Regions from separate parts of the Cytobacillus sp. OWB-43 genome, predicted to be linked through region 1. Evidence: riboswitches for the same ligand, from Rfam matches in the RefSeq annotation. Region 1 holds a riboswitch; each other region holds the start of a gene.
The links. Region 1 has a riboswitch for cobalamin ahead of U9M49_RS06165 (ribonucleoside-diphosphate reductase subunit alpha). Riboswitches for the same ligand answer to the same signal wherever they lie in the genome.
Positions count from the first base shown of each region.

Region 2: it holds a riboswitch for cobalamin, as region 1 does, so the genes downstream of both, U9M49_RS04410 (acyl-CoA dehydrogenase family protein) here and U9M49_RS06165 (ribonucleoside-diphosphate reductase subunit alpha) in region 1, are expected to answer to the same signal.
Region 3: it holds a riboswitch for cobalamin, as region 1 does, so the genes downstream of both, U9M49_RS13500 (hypothetical protein) here and U9M49_RS06165 (ribonucleoside-diphosphate reductase subunit alpha) in region 1, are expected to answer to the same signal.

Region 1 is NZ_JAYEFF010000001.1:1,275,756-1,282,121, reverse strand. It holds gene U9M49_RS06170 (heavy metal translocating P-type ATPase) at 1-1,860, shown strand, start outside; cobalamin riboswitch at 2,391-2,571, shown strand; gene U9M49_RS06165 (ribonucleoside-diphosphate reductase subunit alpha) at 2,735-4,942, shown strand; gene U9M49_RS06160 (ribonucleotide-diphosphate reductase subunit beta) at 4,968-6,008, shown strand; gene U9M49_RS06155 (response regulator transcription factor) at 6,104-6,366, shown strand, end outside.
Region 2 is NZ_JAYEFF010000001.1:889,269-895,634, reverse strand. It holds gene U9M49_RS04420 (efflux RND transporter permease subunit) at 1-1,773, shown strand, start outside; gene U9M49_RS04415 (YhgE/Pip domain-containing protein) at 1,760-3,571, shown strand; cobalamin riboswitch at 3,854-4,039, shown strand; gene U9M49_RS04410 (acyl-CoA dehydrogenase family protein) at 4,240-5,907, shown strand; gene U9M49_RS04405 (NAD(P)-dependent oxidoreductase) at 5,922-6,366, shown strand, end outside.
Region 3 is NZ_JAYEFF010000003.1:164,574-170,939, reverse strand. It holds gene prpB (methylisocitrate lyase) at 1-718, opposite strand, end outside; gene U9M49_RS13510 (bifunctional 2-methylcitrate dehydratase/aconitate hydratase) at 732-2,171, opposite strand; gene mmgD (citrate synthase) at 2,188-3,309, opposite strand; gene U9M49_RS13500 (hypothetical protein) at 3,254-3,529, opposite strand; cobalamin riboswitch at 3,692-3,895, opposite strand; gene U9M49_RS13495 (MarR family winged helix-turn-helix transcriptional regulator) at 4,124-4,567, shown strand; gene U9M49_RS13490 (MFS transporter) at 4,584-5,795, shown strand; gene U9M49_RS13485 (hypothetical protein) at 5,855-6,040, opposite strand; gene U9M49_RS13480 (aminoglycoside phosphotransferase family protein) at 6,130-6,366, shown strand, end outside.

The sequences.
Region 1 (6,366 bases):
TTCATTTTTCTACCAGATTTTTTAATGAACCCTTGGATACAGTTAATTTTGGCGACACCTGTACAATTTATTATCGGTTGGCAATTTTATACTGGTGCATATAAATCATTGAAATCTGGTAGCGCGAATATGGATGTACTTGTTGTATTAGGTACTTCTGCAGCTTACTTTTATAGTTTGTTTCTAACATTACAATCGATGAATGCAACACATGGTCATCATGTTGAGCTCTATTATGAAACGAGTGCGATTATTATTACCCTTATTTTGTTAGGGAAATTATTTGAAGCACGTGCAAAAGGAAGATCATCAGAAGCAATAAAAAAATTAATGAATTTAAAGGCTAAAAAAGCCGTTGTATTAAAAGAAGGGAAGGAAACCATTGTCCCTGTTGAGCAAGTAATGCAAGGCGATATGGTTATCATTAAGCCTGGTGACAGAATTCCTGTAGATGCAGTAATCATTGAAGGGCATTCAGCAGTTGACGAATCAATGTTAACAGGAGAAAGCGTGCCAGTTGATAAGAAAGCTGGTGATGAAGTAATAGGAGCAACTGTAAACAAAAATGGCCATTTAACAGTTGAAGCAACAAAGGTTGGAAAAGATTCAGCGCTTGCGCAAATTATTAAAGTAGTCGAGCAAGCACAAGGGTCAAAAGCACCTATTCAGCGGTTAGCCGATAAGATTTCGGGCATCTTTGTTCCCATTGTGGTAGCTATTGCCCTTGTTACCTTCTGTATATGGTTTCTTTTCTTGCAACCGGGTGATGTAGCTAGTGCGTTAGAAAAAATGATTGCTGTACTCGTCATTGCTTGTCCTTGTGCACTAGGATTAGCGACGCCTACTTCAATTATGGCAGGGTCTGGCCGTTCAGCCGAGATGGGTGTTTTATTTAAAGGTGGAGAGCATCTCGAGATGACACATGAAATTACAACTGTTGTGGTTGATAAAACAGGTACTGTTACAAATGGTCAGCCTGTATTAACCGATATCATAGTCGAGCCTGGAACAAATGAGGCCCATTTCCTTTCCATTGTTGCTGCGAGTGAGAAGTCATCTGAACACCCTCTTGCTGAAGCCATTGTGAAAGGGTTAGAGGAGAGAAATATAGAAAAAGTAAAAAGTGAATATTTCGAAGCGCTACCGGGTTATGGTATCTCTGCGAAAGTTACAGGAAAAGATGTACTGATTGGTACAGTTAGATTAATGGTAGAGAATGGGATAGACTCCTCTTGGTTCTCGAAACAAATGAAAGAATTAGAAGGTGAAGGAAAAACAGCTATGCTTGTGGCTATTAACGGTAGAGCAAAAGGCCTCCTTGCTGTAGCTGATACGATAAAAGATTCATCAAACGAAGCGATTCAAAGGCTACATGATATGGGGTTAGAAGTTATTATGATGACTGGAGATAACCAGTTAACCGCACAAGCCATTGCTAAAGAAGTAGGTATATCAAAAGTCATTGCAGAAGTCTTACCAGAAACGAAAGCAGAAGAAGTAAGAAAGCTACAAAGTCAAGGGAAAAAGGTAGCGATGGTAGGAGATGGTATTAACGATGCCCCAGCATTAGCAACTGCCGATATCGGCATGGCTATCGGTACAGGTACAGATATTGCCATGGAAGCAGGAGACATTACACTTATGCGTGGTGATCTAAATAGTATTGCTGATGCAATCATGATGAGTAAAAAAACCATTCGTAATATTAAACAGAATCTTTTTTGGGCGTTTGGCTATAATACAATCGGTATTCCTATTGCAGCTGCAGGTTTCTTAGCACCATGGTTAGCAGGTGCTGCGATGGCGTTTAGCTCTGTGTCCGTTGTATTAAATGCACTTCGTTTGCAACGTGTAAGATAAAAATAACAAGTTCCGTATGAATTTCTATAAAACATTCTATACAATAAACTGAATGAGAAAAACAAGCTAATTTAAATAGTTAGTTTGTTTTTCTATTTTTATAGAAGACATGAAGAAGATTGGTAAAAAAATTTTGTCCTTTAAGATAAATTATTTTCTTTTAATATGGAATATACCTTTAATTAATTTTTGCCCCACAACTTTAACACCATTGATTTATTTCAACAATTCTATGATTTTTTAATTTATTTACCAAAAAACTATTACTTTTCTGGTTTAAGCATACTCGTTTGAAGGTAAAAAAGTAGAGTTGGTCAGCTTGAACAATTTTTAATGGATTTCAAGACTTTTTTACACAAATAAGAAATGCTATTATTTATTATGGTCTTAAATTTACCGCTAAAAGAACGAAATGTATATTTTAGATTTAGATAAAAGAAATAAATTGTATTCTATGAAATGATGTGATATGATTACTCATACAATCTCAGATACAATATATAGTTATTTTTTTACTTCTTAACAACTACATATAGTAATTGGTTGAAGGAGTCCAAATGGACTTAAAATGGGAATCCGGATAAGCCGGAGCTGTACCCGCAACTGTAAGTGTGACGAAAAGAGGAAACCACTGTTCTTTTGAAAGAATGGGAAGGCTCTTAGTAGATTGATACACAAGCCAGGATACCTGCCTTCTTAATCAAAAGTTTCAATTCTTCGGGGCTTGAGAAGATGAAACGACAGTTGATGAAAAGAGTGTATTGTACACTTGTATTTATACTGTCGTTTGATCCGCTCAAGGTGTAACTGGGGCGGTTTTTTTTATGCCTAAATTTGATAGAAATAGTTTGAAGGAGGAAGGAATTTGAAAACAATGATTGATACGACAGTCAATTTTGAACAATTATATCAACAATTCAACAACTTACCAATTAGTGCGTTAGAAAAGCGTGCAGATCAATTAAATCACTTAGAGTTAGATAGTTTCTACGATCAGTTAATACTAGAATGTCTTTCTTACATAAATGTTAATGAACCTGATTGGACATATGTGGCTGCCCATTTATATTTAAAGAAGATTTATCAACAAGCAGCTGAGAACCGAGGGTACAGTGGTCAGGCTTATGGTGATTTTCATTCTTTAATTCAACAATTAAGTGATATTGATATTTATAGTCCTATTTTATTATCTAGTTATACAAAAGAAGAAATTGATGAATTAGGCAAAGAAATTGTCCCTGAAAGAGATCAGCTCTTTACTTATCTCGGGATCAAAATGCTTACGGATCGTTATGTAGCAAAAGATCGCCAAAAGAGGATTTTTGAATTGCCTCAAGAACGCTGGATGGTTATTGCAATGATTCTTATGCATCAAGAAGAAAAAAATCGGCTGCAATTAGTAAAAGAAGCTTACTGGGCAATGAGTAACTTATTTATGACCGTAGCTACACCAACTTTATCTAATGCAGGTAAGAATTGGGGACAACTATCTAGCTGCTTTATCGAAACAGTTGATGATAGTCTAGATTCAATTTATGACAGTAATACAGACATTGCTGCACTATCTAAAAATGGTGGTGGAATCGGCGTTTATTTAGGTAAGATTCGTAGTAGAGGTAGTATGATTAAAGGGTTCAAAGGCGCTTCATCTGGGGTGCTTCCATGGATGAAACAACTAAATAATACAGCTGTAAGTGTCGATCAACTTGGACAAAGACAAGGGGCAATTAGCGTTTATTTAGACGTTTGGCACAAGGATATCTTCTCTTTCCTTGATGCAAAGTTAAATAATGGTGATGAAAGATTACGTACACATGATTTATTTACCGGTGTATGTCTACCTGATTTATTCATGGAAAAAGTAGAAGAGCGTAGTAACTGGTATTTATTTGACCCACATGAGGTTCGACAAAAAATGGGCTTCTCACTAGAAGATTATTATGATGAAGAAGTTGGTGCAGGTACTTTTAGAATGAAATATCTAGAATGCGTCAATAATGAAGAGCTATCGAAGAAGGAAATTCCTGCTATCGATATTATGAAGTCTATCATGCGTAGTCAATTAGAAACTGGAACACCATTTATGTTCTATCGGGATGAAGTGAACCGTATGAATGCAAACGCACATGCAGGTATGATCTATTGTACAAATCTTTGTACTGAAATCGTTCAAAATCAAAGTGTAACAACAAGAGAAGAAGAGTATACAAAAGATGGTAAAATTGTCATCGAGAAAACACCTGGAGATTTCGTCGTATGTAACCTGTCTTCTATTAACCTTGCCAAAGCAGTGAATGAAGCAGTCATAGAACGATTGATTCCTATTCAAGTAAGAATGCTGGACAATGTAATTGATATTAATAAAATCCCTGTTATCCAAGGGCAGTTAACGAATAAAAAATATCGCGCGATTGGCTTAGGTACTTTCGGCTGGCATCATTTATTAGCTACTAATAAGGTCGTTTGGGAAAGCCCTGAATCATTAGAATTTGCAGACCGACTTTACGAGAAAATTGCTTACTTAACAATTGAAAGTTCTATGAATCTAGCTGAGGAAAAGGGAGCCTACCCCGCATTCAATGGTTCAGATTGGCAAACAGGTGCCTATTTCGAAAAAAGAGATTACCTGAATGCTGATAGCGAACTTGATTGGCAAGGACTAATGGAAAAAGTGAGAGCAAAAGGAATTAGAAACGGCTATTTACAAGCGGTAGCACCAAATGCGTCAACTGCATTAATTGCAGGTAGTACACCGAGTATTGATCCAATCTTCAACAAGCAATACTCAGAGGAGAAAAAAGACTATCGTATTCCTGTAACTGCACCAGACCTAAACGCTCAAACTACGTGGTACTATAAATCTGCTTACCATATCGATCAAAAATGGAGCATTGCTCAAAATGCGAAACGTCAAAAGCATATTGACCAAGCAGTGTCATTTAATCTTTATATTAAAAATACGATTAAAGCTAAAGAATTATTAGATCTTCACGTATCGGCATGGAAAAACAGGCTGAAAACAACGTATTATTTACGTTCTACTTCCACAGATATTGAAGATTGTGAATCATGCTCTAGCTGATTTCACCGAGAGGAGAATGAAATAAATGAACACTTTAAATAAACGTCCCATTATGAATCATGAAGCACCAAACCGTTCAACAGGTATTATTAATGGAGAATGTTCGAACGTTTTAAACTGGGATGATGTAAGATTTTCCTGGGCTTACCCTAAATATAAAAAGATGTTATCTAATTTCTGGACACCATTTGAAATTAATATGTCTCAAGATATTAAGCAATTCCCTGAGTTATCTGAGGACGCACAAGAAGCCTTTTTAAAGATTATCGGTTTACTAGCGTTACTAGATAGCATTCAAACTGACTATGCTGGGAAGACAGCAGATTATTTAACAGATTCTAGTCTTTCAGCGTTAATGATTATTCTTGCACAACAAGAAGTTATTCATAATCACTCGTATTCTTATATTCTTTCTTCGATCGTTTCAAAAAGTAAGCAAGATGAGGTCTTCGATTATTGGCGTACAGAACCAACATTAAGAGAACGAAATGATTTTATTACAAATGGTTATAAAGATTTTGTAAAAGAACCGACGGCGGAAAATATGTTAAAATCAATCGTTTATGATGTAGTATTAGAAGGCTTATTCTTCTATTCCGGTTTCGCTTTCTTCTATTATTTAGCGAGAAATCAAAAAATGGTATCTACATCAACGATGATTAACTATATTAATCGTGATGAACAAATTCACGTTGATTTGTTTGTAAAAATCTTTAAAGAAATCTTAAACGAGCATCCTGAATTAAACACACCAGAATTGCAACAATTTGTAAAAGATACCTTTAGAAAAGCTGCAGATCTCGAAATTGAATGGGCACGTGAGGTAATCGGTGATAAAATGGATGGTATTCTTATTACTGACCTTGAAGCATACATCAAATTTTATGCCAATGTCCGCAGTAATCAATTAGGATTTGAACGACCGTTTGAAGGATTTCGTAAAAATCCACTCCGTTGGATTGTTGCTTATGAAGAGGTAGATCAAGGCAAATCTGATTTCTTCGAACAAAAATCAAGACAATATACAAAAGTGAATCAAGTCGATAATGGATTTGATGAATTATAAGTTTTATAATAAACCTTGCATATCATATGCAAGGTTTATTATTTCTTCTTAATAATTGAAGAAATGATAAGCTTTAAGAAGAAGAGGTGTTTCTTGTGAGAAAAATTTTAATTGTTGATGATGATCAACATGTTCGCTATTTAATGAAGGATAGTTTACAAAAAGAAGGCTATCACACCACTGAGGCAAAAGATGGACAGGATGCGATGGCAATATTAGAAACGGAAGTAGTCGATCTTGTTATTGCGGATATAATGATGCCGAACATGGATGGCTATCAACTAACAAAAACGATTCGTAGGGATTTTGACCTCCCGATTATCCTGCTTACGGCAAAGGGACAATTAGATGATAAAGC
Region 2 (6,366 bases), 390 kb from region 1:
ATGGACATAAGAACACCAATAGAAACCGGAGACCAAGGCACAATAGAAAATTACTACAAAAATAATCACGCTCTTTATTCTGTCACCATTGAGAGTGGCAAAGAGGTCGAAGCAACAGAAGATATATATCAAATAATTGGTGAGAAGGGATCACTTATTGGCGAAGCTGCAAATACAGCTACGCAGCAGAAAATGACAGGGCAAGAAACGTTACTCGCTGCAGGGATACTTATTCCCATTATTATCATTATACTAGTTCTCTCGACAAACTCTTGGGTCGAACCGCTCTTTTTCTTAACGGCTATCGGTGTTTCGGTAATTATTAATTTAGGGAGTAATGTTTTTATAGGAGAAGTGTCCTTTGTGACACAATCAGTTGCACCAATTTTGCAGCTAGCTGTTTCCTTGGATTACGCTATCTTTTTATTACATAGTTTTCAAGATTATCGTAAACAAGGGCATGAGCCAAATCAAGCTATGAAACTAGCTATGAAAGAATCGTTTAGTGTCATTGCCTCGAGCGCATCTACAACTCTATTTGGATTTATTGCATTATTGTTTATGGATTTTGAGATTGGATCAGACCTAGGTTTAAACCTTGTTAAAGGAATAATTTTAAGTTTTATAAGTGTGATGGTATTCCTTCCAGCACTTACATTATTATTCCATCATTGGATTGAAAAAACACAGCACAAATCATTAATACCAAATTTTAAAGGTATTGGAAAAAAAACATTAAAGTTAAGGTTTCCAGTCTTGATTTTCGTCTTACTTCTCATTATACCTAGCTTTTTAGCACAAAAAGAAACCTCATTTACTTATGGAATGGGGGATCAACCTGATAGTACTAGATTAGGGCAAGACATCCAAAAAGTAGAAGAAATATTTGGCGAATCAACCGCTGTAGTATTATTGGTACCTAATAATGAAATAGGTAAAGAAAAAGAAATGATCGAATCTATTGAAGAGGTTGACCATGTCTCAAATGTAATTGGATACGCGAATATGGTTGGTTCGACTATTCCGCAAGAATATTTGGAGGAGGAAGCAAAGGAACAATTCTTATCTAATAATTACAGTCGAATCATCATTAATACTGATGCAGGAACAGAAGGAGATATTCCTTTTCAATTAGTAGAAGAGATAAGGGAAATAGGTACTAACTATTTTGGTAATCAAGCGTTAACTTTAGGCGAAAGTGTTGCACTTTATGATATGAAATCAACTGTTACAGAAGATAATTCTTTAGTAAATACTTTAACCGTTATCGCGGTTGGACTCGTGTTACTTGTCACATTCAAATCATTATCATTACCGATTATTTTATTATTAACAATACAAGCTTCTGTTTGGATTAATCTCGCCATACCCTATTTTACCGATACGTCATTAGTATTTATTGGTTATCTCATCGTTAGCACTGTACAGCTTGCAGCAACGGTCGATTATGCCATTTTATTAACAGAGACTTATAAGCATAATCGTGGAAAGTTATCTCCAAAACAAGCGATGAGAAAAACAATTGATAAGAAATTATTTTCCATTATCGTTTCAGCGTCCATATTATCAAGTGTCGGATTTATATTATGGCTAACTTCCTCAAATCCAATCGTCGGTTCTATAGGATTATTATTAGGTAGAGGAGCATTGCTCGCGTTTTTACTCGTTATACTTTTTCTACCTGGATTATTATTACTATGTGATAAATTGATTCAAAAAACATCTCTTCAAATGGACTTTAGTAACAAGGAGGAAAAACATGAAGATCATTAAATGGATGCTTATCACTGCTTCTCTATTTTTCTTTCCTGTGATGAATATACATGCAGAATCACAACCTGTTAAAGATGGAATGAGTAAAGGGAAAGTAGCAAACAAAAATGAAGTGATTTATGCTAACTTGCTAGCAGACGGTAACCTAACCGAATTATATGTTGTCAATTCTTTTGAAATGATAGAACCTGGTGTGATTGAGGATTTTGGAAATTACGAAAAAGTTAAAAATCTAACTGACACATCAAAAATTAGCAAAGAAAATAATCAGATCACATTACAAGCAAGAGAAGAAAATTATTATTATCAAGGAAACTTACCAAATAACTCTGAGTTACCTTGGCGTTTTACAATTAATTATTACCTTAATAATAAAAAGATTAATCCAGAAAATTTAGCTGGTAAATCTGGCGATATAAAAATGGAAATTGCTGTAGAAGCGAATGAAGGTAAGCGTTCTTCATTCTCTGAAAATTATATGCTGCAAATTAGCGTACCGCTGAACACTGAAAAATTTAAGGATATAAAAGCTGAGAATGCCACTGTTGCACAATCCGGCAAAGATAAGCAGCTCACTTTTACCGTTATGCCTGAGCAGGAAGAAGTATTTACGATTGAGGCAGAAACAAATCATTTTGAAACAGAAGGTGTGCAAATATCTGCTTTACCTGCTTCACTTGCCATTGATAGCCCAGATACTGAAGAATTGACGAGTGAATTTCACTCATTAACTGAGGCAATTGGTGACATTCATCATGGTGTCGGAGACTTAGAAATAGGAATGAATGAACTTTCATCAGGCTTACGGTCATTAGAGGGTGGGTCTGCACAATATAAAAAAGGACTAAATGAATTAAGTCAGTCTGGTGACCGATTAACTGAAGGATCAGCACAAATAAATAATACTTTATCATTGATTAAAGATGAGATTAAACAAGCCAGTGGCGTGAGTGGTATTGGGGAACTCGAGAATGTAACAATCGATCTGCCTGAGGTGACGGATAATCTAGAACAAGCAGCTAATGATGTAGACCAAGTAGTTGTTAATTACAATGAGGTAAAAACACAAATCAACCGTGCTCTGGAGCAGATACCAGATAACCAAATTTCAGATAAAGAGATAAATAAATTATATGAAAGTAATGCGGATAAAGAGGTAATTGATCAATTGGTAGAAACCTATAGAGGGACAAAAGTTGCTCAAGAAGTTCTACTACTAGCCAAAGATAACCTTACAGACATGGTTGAACCTCTATCAACCTTTAGTCAATCAATGAGAGAAGCAGCAGGTAACCTCCGTGCAATATCATCTAATATAGATGAATCTATTCTTCAAATTGACATTGATGAAGGTTTAAAACAATTGACATCTGGTGTTGAAGAAATGGTATCTAACTATAATCAATTCCACCAAGGGTTACTTGCTTATACAGGCGGTGTTTCTGAATTAAGTACATCATATAATGACATCCATGAAGGAATTAGCGGTTCTCTATCTGGAGCTGAGCAACTAACGAAAGGAGCTAGCTCGCTTCATAATGGAACTGGACAATTACATGATGCAACTAAAGGCATTCCTGATGAGGTGACAAAAGAAGTTGATGAAATGATATCGCAATATGATAAATCTGATTATGAGCCAATTTCTTTTGTATCAGATAAAAATAATGATAAGTTGGAACTAGTCCAATTTGTCATTCAAACAGATAAGATTAAAATAAAAGATAACAAAGAAGATGTTAAAGAAACAAAAGATAAAGTAGGATTCTTCGAGAAACTTCTTAACTTATTTAAGTAAACTTGAAAAACACGCCTCTGCAATCTAGGAGGCGTGTTTCTCTTTTAGGGGGTAAATTTATTTAACCTTTCATGTTACATAAAACGAGGTCAAAATGAAGAATTTGACCTTCTTCTACTCGGGTTGTAGGAGTGGATTCAATCAATGAATCTAGCTTATATTGTGGTTGGAAGAAAAATGATAAAGAGCCTAACTTTTTCATCGTTTTAAGCTGAGAATACATATTCTAAAAAATAAATTGTAAATTTTCCGAAAAATTGATATATTGTTAGTGTGAAAACTAAATAAGCTAAATAAACAGGTGCTTGTTCATCAAGCTTAAAAGGGAAACCGGTTAGACTCCGGTGCTGTCCCGCAACTGTATTTGCGAGCGGATTGTACATAACCACTTATTCATTATTGAATGGGGAAGGAGCAAATCCGCCACGACCATAAGCCAGGAGACCTGCCTGTTTTAGCCAACATCATTACCTACGCGGATAGGGGGTGTTAAGTGCGGATAGAAGAACATGTATATAACACTACACATGTTTATTTGTTTGTCCACTCGTTACTTAACAACTTCTTTTAATAGGAGTTGTTTTTTGTTTGAAGGAGGTTTGCTTCTTACTACTGATTTGAGCAAGCGCTCAATCAAAGGAGATAGAAAGATGTAAAGGGAGTGCACGATGGCGAAGCTAAAAAAAACGCTAGAAGAAAAGGGAGATATTTTTTCTCCTGAAGATTTTCTTGAAGAGGAACAACTCATTGCACAAACGGCAGAATTATTTATTAAGAATGATGTGTTGCCCCAAATGGATTCATTAGAAAATAAGAACTATGAAGTGGCTAAGAATCTGTTTAAAAAATCAGGGGAACTTGGTCTACTTGCTATTGATGTACCTGAAGATTATGGCGGGTTTGCACTTGGTAAAAAATTATCCGGGCTTATTGCTGAAAAGATAGGATACGGTGGGGCTTTTAGTGTTTCCTATAATATTCATGTAGGTGTTGGCACATTACCGTATGTTTATTTTGGTTCAGAAGCACAAAAACAAAAGTATTTACCACAACTCATCTCTGGGGATTGGATTGGTGCTTATGCCTTAACGGAAGCAGGAGCTGGATCAGACGCACTTTCACCTAAAACAAGAGCTATTTACAACAGCAAGAGTGATAGTTGGATAATAAATGGGGAAAAACAATGGATTACCAATGCTCACATAGCAAATGTGTTTGTTGTGTTTTGCCAAACAAATGACAGGATGACTGCTTTTATTGTTGAAAAAAACACAGCAGGCGTATCTATTGGTGCAGAAGAAGAAAAGATGGGTATTCATGGATCATCAACAGCTACTCTTATATTGGAAGATGTCGTTGTGCCATCCGCTAATATACTAGGAGAAAAAGGAAACGGTCATCAAGTTGCCATGAATATATTAAATCTAGCTAGATTGAAGCTAGCTTTCTCGAATATTGGCACAGCTAAACAAGCCTTCAACTTTTCTCTTAGCTATGCGAAAGAGAGACAACAATTTGATAGAGCGCTGGTTGAATTTACGTTGATACAAGAAAAATTAGCTGAAATGGTGACATCTATTTATGCAAGTGAAAGTGCCGCTTATCGCACAGCAGATATGATTGATCAAGCTCCAACGGATGAAGGAATCACCTCTTTAAAAGCATTCGCAATGGAATGTGCCATAAACAAAGTACGATGCTCTGAAATGCTTGGGCATGTAACAGATGAGGCCGTTCAAATTCACGGTGGATACGGTTATATGAGAGATTACGATGTTGAGCGACTATATAGGGATGCTCGAATCAGTCGTATCTTTGAAGGAACAAACGAAATCAATCGCTTAACCATAGCAAAAAACTTACTTCACAAACACTCATCTAAAGGTATCACAATCAATACCCCGACACCATTACACCGAGATAGAAACAGCCAATTTATTGAGTTAGGAAAAGAACTGTTATCGCTGTCTTTGGAAGCGGTTTCAAATGCAAAGATTGATATTAATAGAGAACAGCAGTATGCACGTCTTTTAGCTAATATCATCACAGAATTATATACAATGGAAGCGACTTATATGCGGACGTCAAAACTGCAACATCGAAAACAAATTCAAAAGTGGAAAGATTTAGCGACTGATATTATATGCGAACAATGCTTTCAATATTTGAAACAACAAACGATTAGCCTGATTTCAGCAGCGATACTTGATGAAAAAGAACGATTCGTTGCTTTCGCAAACATTGAAAATTACCAAATCCCACTCTACAGCAATCTGTTATTGAAAAAAAGGCAATTAGCACAAATACTTATTGATCAACCAAAATTACTGAAATGAAGGGAGCTAAAATGATGGGTGAGAAAATCGGTTTTATTGGTTTAGGGAATATGGGTTTACCGATGGCGCAAAGCTTATTATCAGAAGGCAATGAAGTGTACGGTGTCGACCTTAACAAAGATGCTGAAGCGGCATTGCTAAGGTCAGGAGGTGTGATTGGATTATCTATCAATAATATCATAAAGCAAGTAAATTTTATTTTCACAAGCTTACCTTCAATGAAAGCGGTGGAAGAAATCTATTTAGGTGAGGAAGGATTGATTACAAAAGGACGGGAAGGCATTGTCCTGATTGATACAAGTACTGTTGCTCCTAGCTTGAATCAAAAATTAGCAGAAGAAGCAAAAAAGAAGAGGATTCATTTTCTTGCTGCTCCTGTCAGTGGGGGTGTAATCGGTGCTGAAAATCGTACTTTAACCATTATGGTCGGTGGTCCTAAACAAGCTTTCGAGCAATCCC
Region 3 (6,366 bases), on a different contig from region 1:
GGTAGATAACCATTTGAAAGCCCATTTGTGAAAATTCATCCGCTGAGTAGTAAGGTGTCTGACCAAATTCAGTCATATTTGCTAGTAAAGGAATTGAAATCGCTTGTGAAAATAGACTAAACTCTTCTTCCGTTTTTAATGCTTCTGGGAAAATAGCGTCCGCTCCAGCTTCTGCATATGCTTTCGCTCGTTCAATCGCTTCATCAAGTCCTTCCACCGCTCGTGCGTCTGTTCTTGCTATTATCATTAGATGAGGGGCAACTTCTTTAATTACTCTAATTTTTTGTATCATTTCTTCTGATGTTACAAGCTGTTTTCCATTTAAATGGCCACATTTTTTCGGTAACTTTTGATCCTCTATCTGCACAGCAGCCACTCCAGCTTCTTGCATTTCTACAGCTGTTCTTGCCGCATTTAATATCCCACCGAACCCTGTATCAATATCAACAAGTAATGGCAAATTAGTTGCTCGAATAATTTCTTTCGCCCTTTCTGCCATCTCAGTAGATGTAACCATACCTAAGTCTGGCAGTCCTTTACTTGCCATATATGCAGCGCCTGATAAGTACAGAGCATGAAAGCCTGCTTGTTTTGCCATTAAGCCTGCCATTGCATCATGCGCCCCAGGTATTTGCAATATATTCTTATCTAGCATTTTTGAACGAAATTGCTCAGCTAAATCTTGTTGAGTCACAGGTTTATGAACAATCCATGCCATCTTGCATCCCCTCCTAGATTAAGAATAAATTCATAAATTCATTTACTGCCATCTCTTTTAACGTTTCTTGATCGGAAATAGCTCCAGCAATGCTTTTTTGTGCCTTGTTTGAAAAATGAGTTTTAATATTATACTCGAATTTCTGCAATACTTTTGGAATCGCTTCGTCACGGCGGAATCGATGACCTAATGGATATTCACATTCAATCTTCTCAGAAGAAGTTCCATCCTTATAATGGATTTGAACTGCATTAGCGATTGAGCGCTTGTTCGGATCTAAATAATCCTTCGAGTATTGCAGATCTTCCACTACCTCCATCTTCTCTCGTAAGGTGTCTACTCGGGGGTCGCTAGCTACATCATCCCCATAATCCTCAGCGCGAATATTTCCTTTTAATAAACCAATAGCTGTAATGTACTGAATACAGTGATCGCGGTCAGCTGGATTATGTAATGGACCTGTTTTATCGATAATCCTAATCGCTGATTCATGTGTGGTAATCGTAATTCGATCGATATCGCTTAAATCACCCACATCGCCATTTTGATGAAGTGAAACGGCACACTCCGCTGCAGTTTGCGCGTGAAATTCTGCCGGATAAGAAACTTTGAATAACACATTTTCCATTACATAAGCACTTAACTCTCTTTGTAGGGTAAGTTTTTGCCCTTTAAACAGAACGTCTTCAAATCCCCAGTTAGGTGCAGATAAGACACTGTTATAGCCCATTTCACCTTTCACAGCCATCATAGCTAACTGAACACCCCTACTTGTCGCATCTCCAGCAGCCCATGATTTTCTTGAACCCGTATTTGGCGCATGACGATATGTCCTTAATGCAGAATTATCCACCCATGCAAGTGATAATGCATGAATCACCTCTTCTTTTGTTGCACCAAGCATCTTTGCCGTAACAGCAGTTGTTGCCACTTTAACAAACAGTACATGATCTAAACCCACGCGATTTAAACTATTATCTAGCGCTAATATTCCTTGAATTTCATGAGCCTTGATCATCATTTCCAGGACTTCAATCATTTTAACTGGCTCTTTACCAACTGAAAGACGTTGCCTACTTAAATAATCTGCAACTGCCAAAATACCACCAAGGTTGTCAGAAGGATGCCCCCATTCAGCAGCTAACCATGTATCATTGTAATCCAGCCAGCGAATCATACAGCCAATATTAAATGCACCTCTAATGGGGTCTAATTCAAATGATGTACCAGGGACTCTTGTTCCATTAGGTACAACCGTTCCTGGCACAACAGGACCAAGTAGTTTTGTACATTCAGGATAATCAAGCGCTAATATTCCACAACCAATTGTATCGAGCAAGATATAATGTGCCGTGCGATAAGCCTCTTCACTTGTTATTTCATAATCCAATACATAATCAGCAATTTCCGTTAAAATAACATCGGTTTCAACCTTTTCATTCGTTTTCAGCATTTACTCGTACTCCTCCTCAATTTGGTAAAGTATGACGTGCACCTGAATAAATGACCCGCGGTCTAAATAAGCGGTTGTTTTCATGCTGTTCAATGACATGGGCACATAAACCAACCGTTCTTGCACTAAAGAAAATCGGTGTGTAAAGTGGGATAGGAATTCCTAACATGCCATATACCGGTGCGGCATAATAATCTAAATTAGGGTATAGCCCTTTCTCAACTTCCATGATTCTTTCTCCTGCTTCACATTTTCGAAGCAACGAATCATCTCCATTTTGTATGGATAACTCCTGTAGAGCTTCCTTCATCATTAATGCTCTTGGGTCCATTTTTTTCATATAAACTCTATGACCAAAGCCCATAATCTTTTCTTTTTTAAATAGTTTTTTATAGAAGAGACCTTCCAAGCCAGCGACACTTTCCGCTTCATTCAACATGTACATAACCGCTTCATTTGCACCGCCATGCAAGCTACCTTTTAAACTTGCAACTGCGCCCGTTAACGCTCCAAATAGATCGGATTGCGTGGAAGCAATTACTCTTGCTGCAAATGTTGAGTTTGGCATTTCATGTTCACTATATAAAAGTAATGATTGGTCAAATACTCTTTCTTCTAAATCGGAAGGTACTCTACCAGTTAACATATAGAAAAAGTTGGCACTATATGATAGGGTTTTATCCGGTTCAATTCTCTCCAGACCTTGTAATATACGATAACTGTTAGCTACAATTGTCGGAACTCCGCCAAGTAGACGATAAGCTCTTTCCTTATTTGCTTGCTTCGACCTATCTTCTAAGGTCGTATCATACCCAGCCAAGCTTGAGATGCCAGTGCGGAGCCCATCCATTGGATGTGTTCCTTTTGGTAAATGAGTAAAAACCTCCATTACGGCCGTCGGTATTTCATAATAGGACTTTAACGTATTAGCTAATGAATTTTTTTCCTCGTCTGTTGGTAATTGATCTTCTAGAAGTAAATGGATAATATCTAAATAGCTTTTCGTTTTTGAAAGTTGAATTAAGTCATAACCTTTTATGACAATCTCTCCATGAACAGTATCTAAAAATGAGATGCTGGTCTCAGAAGCTATGATTCCCTCTAACCCTGGTATATACTTCTCCTCCATGCTCACAATCATTTTCCTCCCATCCAATTACATCGTGCCTGACAATGCTGTAAGCCCTTTCAGCATTCCTTAAATATATTTGGATCTTCTCTTCTTCTACAGAGAGTGTTCGGATGTCTTCTTTATACTGATCTAATACTCTTTTTAAACTATAACTCTCAGCAGAATAGCTGTTCATCATGATCGTTGATTTCATTATGTTCACATAATAAGGAACGGTTCCAAACAAAGCTTTTTCCTCCGTTCTTGCTCACCTTTTTACCATATCAATCCATTAAAAAAACAACTTCTAGAAAGAAGTTGTTAAGTTCAAACGAATACTAAAATAAACATGCGACCTTGGCATGTATTCATTACCCGTACTTAACACCTCCTATATCCACGTAGGAATTGATGTTTACACTAAACAGGCAGGTCTCCTGGCTTATGGTCAACATGATACGAAACCTTCCCATCTCCAATTTTAGGAAACAGTGGTATCTTTCATATCACTCGCAAATACAGTTGCGGGACAGCGACGGAATCCAACCGTACTTCCCTTTTAAGTAAATAGACAAGCGAGCATTCTATTTACACCTATTTTTGAAAATATTCAATTGTTCTATTTAAATATATCAATATTTTAGAAAATTGACAATTATTTTCTTAATCGCACTACTTTTCACTTTAAAATTAACACTTTTTATTATAACAATTTAAATGTCGCCTACAAACATATCTTAAAAGAAATACAATTTTAACATAACATTTACCATTTTACAGAAAAAAATCTATCGCCCATAGACAGACAAGACGGCTTTTTGTTATAGTATATTAGTTACCATTGATAACTATTTTAAATGAGGTGAATATTATTATTGCTAGCCAAAGGTTCTTTCATCACTTTATGATGCTTTATCGCCCTTTTGAGAATAGACTGAACAGCTTATTAACGAAACATCAATTACAACGGGCACAGTGGACAATCCTTTATTATCTCTACCATTTTGGTCCAACAACTTTAGTAGAGATTGCTGCATATCAAGGTGTCGAAAAGCCAACAGTTACGAGGACCATAAATCAGCTTGAGGAATATGGATATGTAGAAAAAATCCCAAGCATGGATAAACGTGAAAAGAAAATGAAAATAACGAACGAAGGTGAACGCATATACAAAAAAATCCGCATTCCGATTGATCAGTTCGAAATGGAAATATTAGAGGGAATCACACCTGAGGAACAAGAAGAATGTATTCGTATTTTTGATAGTATTAAAAGCAATTTGTAAGGAGGAAGAAAAGAATATGAGTTCAACAAAAGAAAAATTATGGACCAAGGACTTTATCACCGTTTCTTCCGTAAACTTTTTTCTAACATTAGTGTTTTATTTATTAATGGTTACGATTGCGGTGTATGCCGTTGAAGCACATCATGCGACCGCCAGCCAAGCTGGCTTAGTTACTGGCATATTTATTATAGGAACATTGGTAGGAAGATTGTTTATCGGTAAATATATTGATCGTATTGGACGGAAGAAGACTTTAATCATTGGCTTACTATTATTTAGTTTATCAACAAGTCTTTATTTTATTGAAATTGATGTCAATTTCTTACTTATTACCCGCTTTATCCACGGTTTAACATTAGGGATGGCAAGTACAGCAAGTGGTACAATTGTCGCTTCAGTTATACCGCAAACAAGGAAAGGTGAAGGAATCGGCTATTTTAGTATGAGTAATACTTTAGCGACAGCAATAGGACCTTTTATCGGTATGTTAATGAGTCAATACACAACTTTTCATACGATTTTCATTTTTTGTTTGATTCTTGGTATTATTGGCCTACTTATCGGGTTAACTGTGAATGTGAAAGAGTTAACTGAAGATCAAAAAGCTCAATTTCAATCATCTGTTTTTCAATTATCTAGCTTTATTGAACCAAAGGCACTTCCAATTGCACTCGTCACATTAACAGTCGCATTTTGTTATTCAAGCGTCTTGTCTTTTATTAACTTTTATGCAATTGAAAAGGACTTAGTAAATGCTGCTAGCTTTTTCTTCTTTGTCTATGCCATCGCTGTCTTACTATCCCGTCCTTTCACTGGTAAATTAATGGACAGCAAAGGGGCAAATTACGTGATGTATCCAGCGTTCATTTTATTTGGAGTAGGTCTATTCTTACTTAGTAATTCATCAAATGGTGTTATGTTATTAGTGGCGGGGGCTTTGATTGGCTTAGGCTTTGGTAATATGCAGTCTTGTACACAAGCGATTGCGGTCAAATTAACGCCATCCCATCGCATGGGGCTAGCTACTTCCACCTTCTTTATCTTTCTCGATGGTGGTTTAGGTTTTGGACCCTATTTATTAGGTTTACTGATTCCTATAACTGGCTACAGTATGTTATACATTTACATGGGGATAGTGTCGATTGCTTCAATTATTCTTTACTTTTTAGTTTATGGACGAACCGAACATAATGGGAGTAAACAGACACATCAAACAGCATCAATGTAAAATAAGGTCTGCTATAATGAAAGAAGAGACTCCACGTAATGGAAGTCTCTTCTTTCTAATTAAAATGGTTTATTCGGTTCATATGTCGGTTGTTGATTCGTCACTTCATACTCATAACTTTTCTCCATTGCTGCTTGTACTTCTTCTGACTGTTCTAATTCTGTATCCATTTGATTGTATTGTTGAGCTTCATTTTGAGCAGCAATAATTTTCTCATCCACTTGATTATCATACTTTTTTTCCATTGCTTTCACTCCCCTTTTATAAGATGTCTCGCCTATTTTCCCCCTCAAAAAAACGATTTATACAAAATAATAAAAAAGGAGACTGTTCCATGAAGGAATTAATTAAAAACCATCTCCCGCATCTTCAGGAAATACAGATTGAAAGCAATCATTCTGGTTGGGATCATCATATTTATATTGTTAATCAAACATATGTCATCCGAATACCAAAAACAAAACAAGTATTAGTGAAAATAAAAAAGGAAATAAAGCTACTTCACCAGCTCTCATATCTTTCTTCCATTATTGAAATACCAAATTATCTTCCATTTTATAATAAAGACGGA